Regions from separate parts of the Oceanobacillus sp. FSL K6-2867 genome, predicted to be linked through region 1. Evidence: a T-box and tRNA genes for the amino acid it is inferred to sense, from the RefSeq annotation. Region 1 holds a T-box; the other holds one or more tRNA genes.
What was found. The T-box of region 1 lies ahead of ileS (isoleucine--tRNA ligase). A T-box ahead of a tRNA ligase gene usually reads a tRNA of that ligase, here a tRNA-Ile.
Positions count from the first base shown of each region.

Region 2: it has a tRNA-Ile gene. The T-box ahead of ileS (isoleucine--tRNA ligase) is inferred to sense a tRNA for this amino acid. The anticodon was not compared.

Region 1 is NZ_CP150144.1:3,904,421-3,911,987, reverse strand. Features, by position in the region: gene ileS (isoleucine--tRNA ligase) at 1-1,649, opposite strand, end outside; T-box leader at 1,749-1,968, opposite strand; gene NSQ77_RS18895 (DivIVA domain-containing protein) at 2,033-2,536, opposite strand; gene NSQ77_RS18890 (YlmH/Sll1252 family protein) at 2,844-3,620, opposite strand; gene NSQ77_RS18885 (YggT family protein) at 3,675-3,941, opposite strand; gene NSQ77_RS18880 (cell division protein SepF) at 3,948-4,379, opposite strand; gene NSQ77_RS18875 (YggS family pyridoxal phosphate-dependent enzyme) at 4,409-5,080, opposite strand; gene pgeF (peptidoglycan editing factor PgeF) at 5,100-5,918, opposite strand; gene NSQ77_RS18865 (YlmC/YmxH family sporulation protein) at 6,084-6,347, opposite strand; gene sigG (RNA polymerase sporulation sigma factor SigG) at 6,472-7,254, opposite strand; gene sigE (RNA polymerase sporulation sigma factor SigE) at 7,378-7,567, opposite strand, start outside.
Region 2 is NZ_CP150144.1:1,843,138-1,850,704, reverse strand. Features, by position in the region: rRNA gene NSQ77_RS09155 (16S ribosomal RNA) at 240-1,803, shown strand; tRNA gene NSQ77_RS09150 (tRNA-Ile) at 1,964-2,040, shown strand; tRNA gene NSQ77_RS09145 (tRNA-Ala) at 2,064-2,136, shown strand; rRNA gene NSQ77_RS09140 (23S ribosomal RNA) at 2,233-5,154, shown strand; rRNA gene rrf (5S ribosomal RNA) at 5,231-5,346, shown strand; tRNA gene NSQ77_RS09130 (tRNA-Asn) at 5,385-5,459, shown strand; tRNA gene NSQ77_RS09125 (tRNA-Thr) at 5,463-5,535, shown strand; gene NSQ77_RS09120 (catalase) at 5,664-7,567, shown strand, end outside.

The DNA of each region.
Region 1 (7,567 bases):
ATATCTGCCGGTCTGCGATGATCATCACGGTTCATTAATACTCCTTCATGAGATGATCCAGAATCAAACCAAACATCCATAATATCTGTTTCTTTCGTGAATGTTCCATTCGGGCTATGCTCTGATGTGAATCCTTCTGGCAGCAAGTCTTTTGCTTCTCGCTCAAACCATACGTTAGATCCGTATTCTTTAAATAATTCAGACACATGGTTAACCGTTTCATCTGTAATAATCGGTGTACCGTCTTCGCCATAAAACACAGGAATTGGAACACCCCATGCACGTTGTCTTGAGATACACCAGTCTTCACGGTCACGCACCATATTGTAAAGTCTCGTTTCACCCCAGTTTGGGTACCAGTTTACTTCCTTAATTTCAGAAAGAATATCTTGACGGAAGTCTTTAATAGATGCAAACCATTGAGCTGTTGCACGGAAGATTGTTGGTTTTTTTGTTCTCCAATCATGTGGATATGAATGTGTAATAAAGTTCATTTTCAATAGAGAACCTGTTTCTTCCAGTTTTTCCGTAACCAATTTATTGGCAGCATCGTAGAATAAACCTTCAAAACCAGGTGCTTCATCCGTAAACACACCTTTATCATCAACAGGACAAAGTGCTTCAATGCCATATTTTTTCGATACATAGAAGTCATCTTCCCCATGACCTGGTGCAGTATGAACACAACCAGTACCAGCGTCAGTTGTTACATGTTCACCAAGCATTACGAGAGAGTCACGATCATAGAATGGGTGTTTTGCAACGATACGATCTGCTTCAAGACCTTTAAATGATTTTATGATCTGCACATTTTCCCATCCAAGTTCTTCAGCAACATCTTCCAGTAAAGCATGTGCCAGAACATATTTTTCACCGTTTACTTCAACAACGTTGTACTCTAGTTCTGGATGCAAACTGATACCAAGGTTAGCAGGAATGGTCCATGGTGTTGTAGTCCAAATGATAATTTTTTCTCCGCCATCTAATAAGTTTTTACCATCCACAACCTCAAATGCAACATAAATAGAAGGTGAACGCTTATCTTGGTATTCAATTTCTGCTTCTGCTAATGCGGATTCAGAAGATGGAGACCAATAAACCGGTTTTAAACCTTTGTAGATATAGCCTTTTTTTGCCATTTCTCCAAATACTTTAATTTGCGCTGCTTCATAATCCTTCGTTAATGTGATATATGGATTATCCCAGTCACCACGAACGCCAAGCTGTTTAAATTGAGTTCGCTGACTGTCTACTTGTCCGAGTGCGTATTCTGCACAAAGCTGTCTGAATTCAGCCACACTCATTTCTTTACGTTTTACTTTCTTATTTTTCGTTAAAGCTGTTTCAATTGGCAGACCATGCGTATCCCAACCTGGAATATATGGGGCATGGTAACCCGACATGGATTTATAACGAGTAATAAAATCTTTCAAGATTTTATTCAAGGCATGCCCGATATGAAGATCTCCATTTGCATATGGCGGCCCGTCATGCAAAACGAATAGTGGTCTTCCTTTTGTCCGCTCAAGACTTTTTTCATAGAGATTTGCTTCTTCCCATTTTTCTTGGCGTTTTGGTTCTTTATTTGGTAAATTTCCTCGCATTGGAAATTCTGTTTTTGGCATTAATAATGTTTCTTTATAATCCATTTAGCCTTCCTCCTTAAATTATATGCTGGTATTTACATTCTTAATTCGGCTACCACCAGGCGCTTTCGCTTTTGAATACAAAAAAGCCTTCTTCATCCCAAAAGGGACGAGAAGACTCGCGGTACCACCCTTATAAATTTAAAATAAATATTTTAAATTCACTCGACATCCGTAACGGGGATAAGCCGTCCATCATTACTAAAGTTCACAATGGATACTCAAGAGTGATTTTCTAAAAGTGTGCTGAACCAGGCTCACACCATTTCCTGGCTCGCTTTTCAGCCACATCCTTTTATACTTTCTCCATCAACGTATTATATGTTAATTATAATTGACGCATATCTTGTATGAATTATATGTAAAATTCTTAAGAACGTCAAGGTTTAAGATTCATTTTCAATCAAATCGAGTTCTTCGCCCAGCTCTGTTTTAAATAATTCTTCCCAATCATCCGTACCAAGCATGTCCAATTGCGCCTGTACAAGCATACGTAATCTTGTCCGGAAAACTTTAGCCTGTTTCTTTAATTCTTCTACATCCATTGAAATACGGCGTGACTTACTTAATGCCTCATTAATAATACGATCTGCATTCTTTTCTGCTTCTTTTATAATAAGCTTGGATTCTTTTGTTGCATTACCTTTCACTTCTTCTGCAGTTTCTTGTGCAACTAGAATGGATTTATTCAAGGTTTCTTCTATATTCGTAAAATGACCTAGTCTTTCATTCAGCTGTTTGACTTTTTCATCCAATTCCTTTTTTTCACGAATAACCGTTTCATAATCCTTAATTACTTGATCCAAGAACTCATTTACTTCATCTTCGTCATAACCGCGGATTTTTCTTGTGAATTCTTTATTATGAATATCTAATGGTGTTAATGGCACAATGGCCACCTCCTCAAGGTATAAATATATTAATATAAAATCGAAAACTTTTCAAAGTTGTATTTAAGGGGTTGTTCAAAAAGTCCGGCAAAATGACGCATCAAGACCCAGCAGACCTTCAACTAGCTGCCAACACGTGCCGGTGTCAGCTTTGCAAAAATCTTTTCAATTGGTCGAGCAATCGCAGACCCAGATTGTTGCATATCTAGCCAACCACTGTCTTTTCATCCTCTTTGAACCCACACTTTCAAGAAGCCGTTTTTAATAATTTCGACAAAAAAATAGAAAATCCTGCAAAACCTGTAATTTATTTTAAAGATGCAACACTAATTTTCCATTTATCCTTTTTTGTCATGCCGTTGATAGCAATTAGCTTGCTGCGCCCTTTCCCGCGCAAAGAAATCATATCGCCCTCTTGCAGCTGAAATTTATTGTCATCTACAACTTTATGATTTACTTTGACCTGCAATTTTTCAATGGAAGTGGATGCATCTTTTCTAGAAATATGATAAATTTCCTTAATTACCGTATCCAATCTTAAAGACGAAACCGTTTTGTCTGCTTCCACCCATCTTTCTTGCTTTTTTTTCAAAAATGCGAATGGCTTTTCTTCAAATGTAACAGCTGCTTTTTTTATTCCTGTCAGATTTGCAGTGACATATGAACTGATTTCATCTGCGAGTACTATTTGAATAAGACCGTCTGCCGCATAAATATCCCCTAGCTTTCTACGCTTTATCCCCATTGATAAAAAAGCTCCCATCACATCTCGATGTTCAATAGTAATAAATTTAGCTGGGTATGTTGCCTGAAGCAAAGTCAATTCGAAAGAGTCATCTGTTATCTCCTCATAGAAAGGAGCAATTACCATTCGTTTACGTTCCGTTTCGGATCCACCGCCATGCTTATCAAGCTTTAATTCGGGGTTATTCAAACCGACGAGCATTTCAACAAGCTGCTGTTCTCGCGGATCAAGAAAGTCTGTAAGTTTTGGCTGAAATGTCTGTTCAACACGTTCCTTCCACGATAATGCTTGATCAATAAAAGGCTGTTCTTCTTTTCTAAAATGCTGGTAAATGTCCATCTTGTTACTTCCTTTAACATATAATTCGTCAAAATCTTCCTGATTGCCGCTGTTCTAAAATAAAAACATTTGGAAGAACTGGAGCAATCCAAACCGTGCTAAATGAAGTACAAATATACCAACGATTGGCGAAATATCAATCATGCCAATTGGTGGGATAAATTTGCGAAATTGCTCTAAGTAAGGCTCACAAATTTTGGTCAATATTTGACCAAATGATGATTCCCTGGCACCTGGAAACCATGACATGAATATATACACAATTAATGCATAACCATAAATCATAAATGCAAAATCTAATACTCTAAATATTTCAATCATCCACTACTACCATCCTTTTTCAAATTCATCTTGCGGGGCAAATGCTTCGGATATTGTTCCAGATACCTCGACATTATCCGGTGTGCATAAAAATGTCTCAGCGCCTAGCTTCTGAATATCGCCATTAACAGCGTAGACCGTGCCACTAAGAAAATCAACAATTCGTTTAGCTTGTTGATGATCGACACGTTGCAAATTAATGACAACTGCACGTCTATTTACAATACTATCTGCTATTTCCTGTGCTTCATTGTAAGTTCTTGGTTCACATAAAACTACTTTTGATGTAGATTGCTGCATGCTCGTCAAGCTCACAACCTTTTGTGTTTGTTGCTTTGTATTATCTATGTTTTCCGGTGTGACTTCTTCCTGTGTGTATTCGTACTCGTATTCATCATCCATGGTGAAATAATTTTTAATTTTATTCTTGATACTCATTTCGATCACCTCTTCACTTAGGTTTCCGATCAATCACCAACTAATTGGGAACCAATTCGGATATGGGTAGCACCTTCTTCGATTGCAATTTCATAATCATTGCTCATTCCCATGGAAAGGAATTCACACGGTGCATGATGAATTTGCTTTGCTTTAATACGGTCTCTTAAAGAAGTTAAGTTCTGAAATACCTTCCGAATCTCCTCTTTGTCTTCGATATGAGGTGCCATTGTCATTAATCCAACTACATGTACTTTTTCGTATCTCTCAATTTCCTCAATAAAGGGAATTACCTCTTCTGCTCGCAATCCATGCTTGGATGCTTCTCCACTGACATTGACCTGTATAAAGCAATTGACCGAAGATGACGCTCGTTTATTTATTTCTTTTGCCAGTGAAACTCGGTCTAACGAATGGAGCATATCTATTTTGTCAATAATGTCCTTTACTTTCCGTGACTGCAAGGTTCCAATAAAATGCCATGTTACTTTGTCACCAATGTTCTGATATTTCTCTAAGAACCCCTCGTTACGATTTTCGCCAAGATTTTTAACCCCTGCTTCCACTGCTTCCTCTGTTCGTTCTATTGTAGCATATTTCGTAACTCCAATAACATTTATTTCGTCAGGCCTACGGCCACTTTTTGTACATGCTTGTCCTATTTTATCTTGAATGACTGCCAAATTTGCTGCGACTTCCATTTTACGTATAACTCCTCCATCATGTAATCCTTCCTGAAAATCCGATGAACCCTAACATTCTTCCAGTTTTACCATGATCTCTTCGATGAGAGAAAAATATATTTTCATCACGGTAAGTGCAATAATTTGTTATCTCTATATTATGACGTAATACCCCAGATTGTAAAAGGATATCTACATTTAATTGCTTTAAATCTAATAAAAATCGATTCTTGCCGAGTGAACGGACCACATTTACTCTATCTGTTTCACGAATCGATTGAACCACTCGCTCATCCACTTCATAATTTTGCTGGGAAATACAAGGACCAATAGCTACTAATAGGTTTTCCGCTTTCACATCCACCTTTATAAAAGCTTCGACCATTTTTTCAGCAATTCTGTTTATAGACCCTTTCCAGCCTGCATGTGCAATTCCAATGTATCCCGTTATCGGATCAAAGAAAAATAAGGGAACACAATCTGCGAAAAATGCTGTACATAATAATCCTTTTTGATTGGTTACGAGCCCATCAGTTCCTTTAATTGAGCTGGCATAAGAAACTGAGCCTTTACTCATATCTCGATCCGTTACATACTTGATTTCCGTTCGATGTACTTGTTCCCCCGACACCCAGTTTTGCAATGGAAAATTCAGCTTATTTGCTAAGAGCTCGCGGTTTTCTATGACATGCTTCTGTTCATCAGCAACATGGAAACCGAAATTCAAGGTATGGTAAGGGTGTTCGCTTACTCCACCATTTCTTGTAGTGAAGCCTGCTACAAGTCCAGGATGTTTTTCCTGCCATTTTTCTATGTTGAGATAAGAGTTATCTTTCTCTTTAAAGACTTCATTCATTGTAAACCTCCTGATTAGAAAACTTGGCATTCGCCAATCTTTAGGCGGATGCCCTCGTTGCACTTTTGCAAGAAAGAAATTATAAAAGTTTCCTTACTTGCAAAAAAATAGACTTGTCTTATTTTATCATATTTTGGTTTTTAATTAAGCTTTTTCATGCAATCTCTATTTTACCGTTCCATATAAATTTGGCCCCTGAACATCGTTGACAAGTATTACATCCGAACCGATTCGAACAATGTGATCCCATGAAATCATTAATTCATCTGCCTTTTTTAACATGCCACTCTTTTTATCTCTCGCTTCCACGACAATAGCAATAATTTTACCCGTGTTACCGTCAATCTCTAAATCTGTAATATGACCGAACCTTCTGCCATCATCCATAATTATAATTTCCTTTAATTGTAACTCTGATAATTTGATCAATATCCTCACCTGCCTTATTAAACTATATGCGAACACATTAATTTATTTCATCTTTCCGCAGAAAAAAATCAGGAAAGGCAGGATTTTCCTGTCTTTCCTGATTTTATATGATTTTTAATTAACTTCATTCAAACATTTGCTTATTCATTTGACTTATAGCAGCTTTCTCTAAACGAGATACTTGAGCTTGAGAGATGCCAATTTCATCGGCAACCTCCATTTGCGTTTTACCTTGAAAAAATCGTTTATTCAAAATCATTTTTTCTCGTTCATTTAATTGGTGCATCCCTTCTTTCAATGAAATTTTATCAACCCAGGTTGAATCCTTATCTTTATCATCACTAATCTGATCAACAACAAATATTGGATCTCCACCATCATTATAAATCGGTTCAAATAATGACACTGGATCCTGAATGGCATCAAGAGCAAACACAATATCGGAATGCGGAATTCCCATTTCAGCTGCAATTTCTGCAGGGGTGGGCTCTTTTGATGTTTTACTGATTAGCTTTTCTCTCACTTGCAATGCTTTGTAAGCAATATCACGTAAGGACCTAGATACTCGGATTGGATTATTATCCCTTAGGTATCTTCTGATTTCTCCAATAATCATTGGAACAGCATACGTGGAGAATCTTACGTTATGTGACAAATCAAAATTATCGATTGACTTCATTAGTCCAATACAGCCAACTTGAAATAGATCATCGACATATTCTCCCCGATTATTAAATCGTTGTATCACGCTTAATACAAGTCTTAAATTTCCATTTACAAGTTCTTCTCGCGCAGAAATATCTCCTTCTTGCTGCATTCTTACAAATAGCTTCTTCATTTCTTCATTTTTAAGTACAGGTAGTTTTGATGTATCAACACCACATATCTCAACTTTATGTCTAGTCATTTAAGTCAACCCTCCCAGTCGGTGATGCTGTTCAAGGACAGTATCTCCCCTGCTGAGGGTTTTTATGCACGTACAGATTTTAGAAAGTCTGTAAAAATATGATGAAAACCTTATAAAATATGGCTACACCATTTTATTAAATTCTTTTTTCAACCTTCGTATAATCTTTTTTTCCAAACGCGAAATATAAGACTGAGAAATTCCTAGCATGTCAGCAACATCTTTTTGTGTTTTTTCCTCTTCACCAATCAGTCCAAAACGCAGCTCCATGATTTGTTTTTCACGGGCATTTAATTTTGATAATGCACTTTTC
Region 2 (7,567 bases), 2.1 Mb from region 1:
ATTAAATTCTGTTGTCGCTTGATAAAACATTTTCTGCGAAACGAAAAAAGTTTTTGTAAAAACGTGTTGACAACAAATTGATACCATGTTATATTATATTTCGTCGCAAAAAACGACATTATAATAAATTGATCTTTGAAAACTGAACAAAACAACCAGTATGTCAAGAAAAAGGAAACTCGTTTTTCTTTTTAAAACAAGTAGAAGTCAGCTTCTACAACAGCTAAGTATTACAAACTTTTTTGGAGAGTTTGATCTTGGCTCAGGACGAACGCTGGCGGCGTGCCTAATACATGCAAGTCGAGCGCAGGAAGCAAACTGACCCTCATCTGAGGTGATGTTTGTGGAATGAGCGGCGGACGGGTGAGTAACACGTGGGCAACCTGCCTGTAAGATCGGGATAACTCGCGGAAACGTGAGCTAATACCGGATAATACTTTTCATCTCATGGTGAGAAGATAAAAGACGGTTTCGGCTGTCACTTACAGATGGGCCCGCGGCGCATTAGCTAGTTGGTGGGGTAACGGCTCACCAAGGCGACGATGCGTAGCCGACCTGAGAGGGTGATCGGCCACACTGGGACTGAGACACGGCCCAGACTCCTACGGGAGGCAGCAGTAGGGAATCTTCCGCAATGGACGAAAGTCTGACGGAGCAACGCCGCGTGAGTGATGAAGGTTTTCGGATCGTAAAACTCTGTTGTTAGGGAAGAACAAGTTGGGTAGTAACTGACCCAGCCTTGACGGTACCTAACCAGAAAGCCACGGCTAACTACGTGCCAGCAGCCGCGGTAATACGTAGGTGGCAAGCGTTGTCCGGAATTATTGGGCGTAAAGCGCTCGCAGGCGGTCTTTTAAGTCTGATGTGAAAGCCCACGGCTTAACCGTGGAGGGTCATTGGAAACTGGAGGACTTGAGTACAGAAGAGGAGAGTGGAATTCCACGTGTAGCGGTGAAATGCGTAGAGATGTGGAGGAACACCAGTGGCGAAGGCGACTCTCTGGTCTGTAACTGACGCTGAGGAGCGAAAGCGTGGGTAGCGAACAGGATTAGATACCCTGGTAGTCCACGCCGTAAACGATGAGTGCTAGGTGTTAGGGGGTTTCCGCCCCTTAGTGCTGAAGTTAACGCATTAAGCACTCCGCCTGGGGAGTACGGCCGCAAGGCTGAAACTCAAAAGAATTGACGGGGGCCCGCACAAGCGGTGGAGCATGTGGTTTAATTCGAAGCAACGCGAAGAACCTTACCAGGTCTTGACATCCTCTGACAACTCTAGAGATAGAGCTTTCCCTTCGGGGACAGAGTGACAGGTGGTGCATGGTTGTCGTCAGCTCGTGTCGTGAGATGTTGGGTTAAGTCCCGCAACGAGCGCAACCCTTGATCTTAGTTGCCAGCATTTAGTTGGGCACTCTAAGGTGACTGCCGGTGACAAACCGGAGGAAGGTGGGGATGACGTCAAATCATCATGCCCCTTATGACCTGGGCTACACACGTGCTACAATGGATGGAACAAAGGGAAGCGAACCCGCGAGGTCAAGCCAATCCCATAAAACCATTCTCAGTTCGGATTGTAGGCTGCAACTCGCCTACATGAAGCCGGAATCGCTAGTAATCGCGGATCAGCATGCCGCGGTGAATACGTTCCCGGGCCTTGTACACACCGCCCGTCACACCACGAGAGTTGGTAACACCCGAAGTCGGTGAGGTAACCTTTTGGAGCCAGCCGCCGAAGGTGGGACTAATGATTGGGGTGAAGTCGTAACAAGGTAGCCGTATCGGAAGGTGCGGCTGGATCACCTCCTTTCTAAGGATTATTACGGAACCCTACGGGTTAAGGAAGGCCGATTAAGATCGCCACGTCCTGTGGCAATATCGGCATGACCTACATCCTGTAGGCCCGACATACTGTGTTGTTTGGTTCAGTTTTGAGAGATCAATTTCTTTCACTTATACTTAAAATAGATGGGCCTGTAGCTCAGCTGGTTAGAGCGCACGCCTGATAAGCGTGAGGTCGGTGGTTCGAGTCCACTCAGGCCCACCATCTATTAAAATATTTTATATTACGGGGCCTTAGCTCAGCTGGGAGAGCGCCTGCCTTGCACGCAGGAGGTCAGCGGTTCGATCCCGCTAGGCTCCATTTTTGTACCTTGAAAACTAAATAAGAGTAACAACGACATCAATATTTTTAATGTAAAGCAAGGCTAATAATTAGTACGCTTATTTACTGTAACTTAGTTAAGTGAATAAGGGCGCACGGTGGATGCCTTGGCACTAGGAGCCGATGAAGGACGGGACTAACACCGATATGCCTCGGGGAGTTGTAAGTAAACTTTGATCCGGGGATTTCCGAATGGGGGAACCCACTGTTCGTAATGGAACAGTACATGCATCTGAATACATAGGGTGCATGAGGTAGACCCGGGGAACTGAAACATCTCAGTACCCGGAGGAAGAGAAAGAAAAATCGATTTCCTGAGTAGCGGCGAGCGAAACGGAAAGAGCCCAAACCAGAAAGCTTGCTTTCTGGGGTTGTAGGACATTCCATTGGAGTTACCAAGGAATTCTTTAAACGAATCGACCTGGAACGGTCAGCCAAAGAAGGTAAGAGCCCTGTAATTGAAAAGGAATTCTCTCCGGAGTGTATCCTGAGTACGGCGGAACACGTGAAATTCCGTCGGAATCCGGGAGGACCATCTCCCAAGGCTAAATACTCCCTAGTGACCGATAGTGAACCAGTACCGTGAGGGAAAGGTGAAAAGCACCCCGGGAGGGGAGTGAAATAGAACCTGAAACCGTGTGCCTACAAGTAGTCGAAGCCCGTTAATGGGTAACGGCGTACCTTTTGTAGAATGGACCGGCGAGTTACGATCGTATGCAAGGTTAAGTGGAAGACACGGAGCCGCAGCGAAAGCGAGTCTGAATAGGGCGAATGAGTATGCGGTCGTAGACCCGAAACCGTGTGATCTACCCATGTCCAGGGTGAAGGTCAGGTAACACTGACTGGAGGCCCGAACCCACGTATGTTGAAAAATGCGGGGATGAGGTGTGGGTAGGGGTGAAATGCCAATCGAACACGGAGATAGCTGGTTCTCTCCGAAATAGCTTTAGGGCTAGCCTCAAGAAATAGAGTACTGGAGGTAGAGCACTGATTGGACTAGGGGCCCTCACCGGGTTACCGAATTCAGTCAAACTCCGAATGCCAGTTACTTTTACTTGGGAGTCAGACTATGGGTGATAAGGTTCATAGTCGAAAGGGAAACAGCCCAGACCGCCAGCTAAGGTCCCAAAGTATACGTTAAGTGGAAAAGGATGTGGAGTTGCCCAGACAACCAGGATGTTGGCTTAGAAGCAGCCATCATTTAAAGAGTGCGTAATAGCTCACTGGTCGAGTGACTCTGCGCCGAAAATGTACCGGGGCTAAACGTATCACCGAAGCTGCGGATTGTTCTTACGAACAATGGTAGGAGAGCGTTCTAAGTGCTGTGAAGTCAGACCGTGAGGACTGGTGGAGCGCTTAGAAGTGAGAATGCCGGTATGAGTAGCGAAAAAAGAGTGAGAATCTCTTTCACCGAATGCCTAAGGTTTCCTGAGGAAGGCTCGTCCTCTCAGGGTTAGTCGGGACCTAAGCCGAGGCCGAAAGGCGTAGGCGATGGACAACAGGTAGATATTCCTGTACCACCTCATGATTGTTTGAGCGATGGGGGGACGCAGAAGGATAAGGAATGCGCACTGATGGATAGGTGCGCCCAAGCAGTGAGAAAGTCAGATAGGCAAATCCGTCTGGCAATTTCAAGCTGTGATGGGGAGGGAAACTCTAGTACCGAAGTTCCTGATTTCACACTGCCAAGAAAAGCCTCTAGTTAGATCATAGGTGCCCGTACCGCAAACCGACACAGGTAGGCGAGGAGAGAATCCTAAGGTGAGCGGGAGAACTCTCGTTAAGGAACTCGGCAAAATGACCCCGTAACTTCGGGAGAAGGGGTGCTCCTTTATGGAGGAGCCGCAGTGAATAGGCCCAAGCGACTGTTTAGCAAAAACACAGGTCTCTGCGAAGCCGAAAGGCGAAGTATAGGGGCTGACACCTGCCCGGTGCTGGAAGGTTAAGGGGAAGGGTTAGGGCTTTTAGCCCGAAGCTTTGAACCGAAGCCCCAGTAAACGGCGGCCGTAACTATAACGGTCCTAAGGTAGCGAAATTCCTTGTCGGGTAAGTTCCGACCCGCACGAAAGGTGCAACGACTTGGGCACTGTCTCAACGAGAGACCCGGTGAAATTATACTATGCGTGAAGATGCGCATTACCCGCGACAGGACGGAAAGACCCCGTGGAGCTTTACTGTAGCCTGATATTGAATGTCTGTGCAGCTTGTACAGGATAGGTGGGAGCCTTGGACTCGTGAGCGCTAGCTTACGGTGAGGCATCCGTGGGATACCACCCTGGCTGTATGGACATTCTAACCCAGGACCGTGATCCGGTTCGGAGACAGTGTCAGGCGGGCAGTTTGACTGGGGCGGTCGCCTCCCAAAAGGTAACGGAGGCGCCCAAAGGTTCCCTCAGAATGGTTGGAAATCATTCGAAGAGTGTAAAGGCAGAAGGGAGCTTGACTGCGAGACCTACAAGTCGAGCAGGGACGAAAGTCGGGCTTAGTGATCCGGTGGTTCCGCATGGAAGGGCCATCGCTCAACGGATAAAAGCTACCCCGGGGATAACAGGCTTATCTCCCCCAAGAGTTCACATCGACGGGGAGGTTTGGCACCTCGATGTCGGCTCATCGCATCCTGGGGCTGTAGTCGGTCCCAAGGGTTGGGCTGTTCGCCCATTAAAGCGGTACGCGAGCTGGGTTCAGAACGTCGTGAGACAGTTCGGTCCCTATCCGTCGTGGGCGTTGGAAGTTTGAGAGGAGCTGTCCTTAGTACGAGAGGACCGGGATGGACACACCGCTGGTGTACCAGTTGTTCCGCCAGGAGCATTGCTGGGTAGCTACGTGTGGAAAGGATAAGTGCTGAAAGCATCTAAGCATGAAGCCCCCCTCAAGATGAGACTTCCCATCACTTCGAGTGAGTAAGATCCCTCAGAGACGATGAGGTTGATAGGTTCGGTGTGGAAGCGTGGCGACACGTGGAGCTTACGGATACTAATCGATCGAGGACTTAACTAACTTCTTTATTTGATGTCTGGTTTACTCTTATTTAGTTTTTAAGGTATAAATAATGTTATACCTTATTATGAAGTTGTCTGGTAGCAATAGCGAGGAGGCCACACCTGTTCCCATACCGAACACAGAAGTTAAGCTCTTCAGCGCCGATGGTAGTTGGGACTTTGTCCCTGCAAGAGTAGGACGCCGCCAGGCTGCTTTTTTCATATCCTGAATTTTTTACATAAGACTATTCCACAGTAGCTCAGTGGTAGAGCAATCGGCTGTTAACCGATCGGTCGTAGGTTCGAATCCTACCTGTGGAGCCAATTGCTTCCATAGCTCAGCAGGTAGAGCACTTCCATGGTAAGGAAGGGGTCGCAGGTTCAAATCCTGTTGGAAGCTTATTGATCAAAATAAGATAGCACTATTCCTAAATGATTAGGAATAGTGCTTTTTTTCTTGGAAAAATTTAAATAGTATCCGTTTATTTTAAAACACAAGGGGAAGAGAACGAGTAAAGGAGGAGAATTATGAGCAAAGAAAAGGGTAATGAAAAGCATCAACAGCTTGATCAGTTCCGGGTAAAAGATGAAGGTGAAGCACTGACAACCAATCAAGGGTTGAAAATGTCGGAAGATGAGTTTTCATTGAAAGCAGGAGAGCGAGGACCTACATTATTAGAGGATTTTCATTTTCGTGAAAAAATGACTCACTTTGACCACGAACGGATTCCTGAACGTGTCGTTCACGCAAGAGGGTTTGCAGCACATGGTGAATTTGAAGTCTATGAATCACTAGCTCCTTATACAAAGGCTAAATTCTTAAATGATCCCGGAAAGAAAACTCCAGTATTTGTTCGTTTTTCTACAGTCGCAGGTTCTCGCGGATCTGGAGATTTAGCACGTGATGTACGCGGGTTTGCGACAAAATTCTATACGGAAGAAGGAAATTATGATTTGGTAGGAAATAATATGCCTGTTTTCTTTATTCAGGATGGTATTAAATTTCCAGACTTTATCCATGCAGTTAAACCAGAACCTCATAACGAAATCCCACAGGCCCAGTCAGCCCACGATACATTTTGGGACTTTGTGGCGAATAATCAGGAAACTGCACATATGGTTATGTGGCATATGTCGGATCGTGCTATTCCAAGAAGCTTCCGGATGATGGAAGGGTTTGGCGTACATACTTATCGCTTAGTCAATGAAAAAGGACAAGCCTTCTTTGTTAAATTCCACTGGAAACCAGTGCTTGGTGTACATTCTGTTGTGTGGGATGAAGCTCAAAAGCTAAGCGGCAAGGATCCAGATTTTCATCGCCGTGATTTATATGAAGCAATTGAAAATGGCGATTATCCTGTCTTTGAGCTTGGCGTGCAAATAATTAATGAAGAAGATGAATTTAAATTCGATTTTGATATACTGGATGCTACGAAGCTTTGGCCAGAAGAGGAGGTACCCGTCCAAATTGTCGGCAAAATGACGCTGAATCAAAATGTGGATAATTACTTTGCTGAAACGGAGCAAGTCGCTTTTCATCCTGGCCATGTAGTTCCTGGAATCGACTTTAGTAATGATCCGCTTTTACAGACGCGCCTTTTCTCTTATACGGATACACAGCTGATTCGTCTTGGAGGGCCGAATTTCCATGAACTTCCGATTAATAGGTCGGTTCCCGAGGTCCACAACAACCAGCGTGATGGCTATGGGCGCCAAACAATCAATACAAGTTATGTGAGCTACCATAAAAATTCTCTTGCCCAAAATACACCACAACCGGTTAGTGAGGGTGAGGGAGGATACAGCCATTACCAGGAAAAGGTCGAAGGCCGTAAAGTCCGTGCACGCAGTGAAAACTTTAAAGATCATTTTTCTCAAGCCATTTTATTTTGGAATAGCATGAGCGATGTCGAAAAACAGCATATTATTAATGCATTCAGTTTTGAACTTGGAAAATGTAAGGAAGTATCTGTACGTAAGCAAGTTATAGAAATGTTCTCGAATGTCAGTCATGAGCTGGTAACCGCAATTGCAGAAAATCTTGGCTTGCCAGTTCCGGCGAAGAAGGAAATAACGTATACAAAGTCTTCACCAGCCCTAAGCCAAGAGAACACTGTGAAGAAGACAGATACACGGAAGGTAGCTGTCATTGCAGCGGACGATTATCCTGAGGATTTATCTGCAATGTTGGATAAATTAAAGGAAGCTGGCATAAACGCCGAGGTTGTAAGTGATCATCAGGGTACTATCCAAGGTAGTGACAATACAGAACTTCCAGTTGACCATACATTGATGACCGCTGACTCTGTTTTATTCGATGCTGTCCTGATTACAAACCAAAATGGCAAAACACCATTATTCAGTTTTGAAGCACCTTACTTTATCAAGGAAGCTCTTCTGCATTATAAACCAATCGGTGCCATAAAAGATGG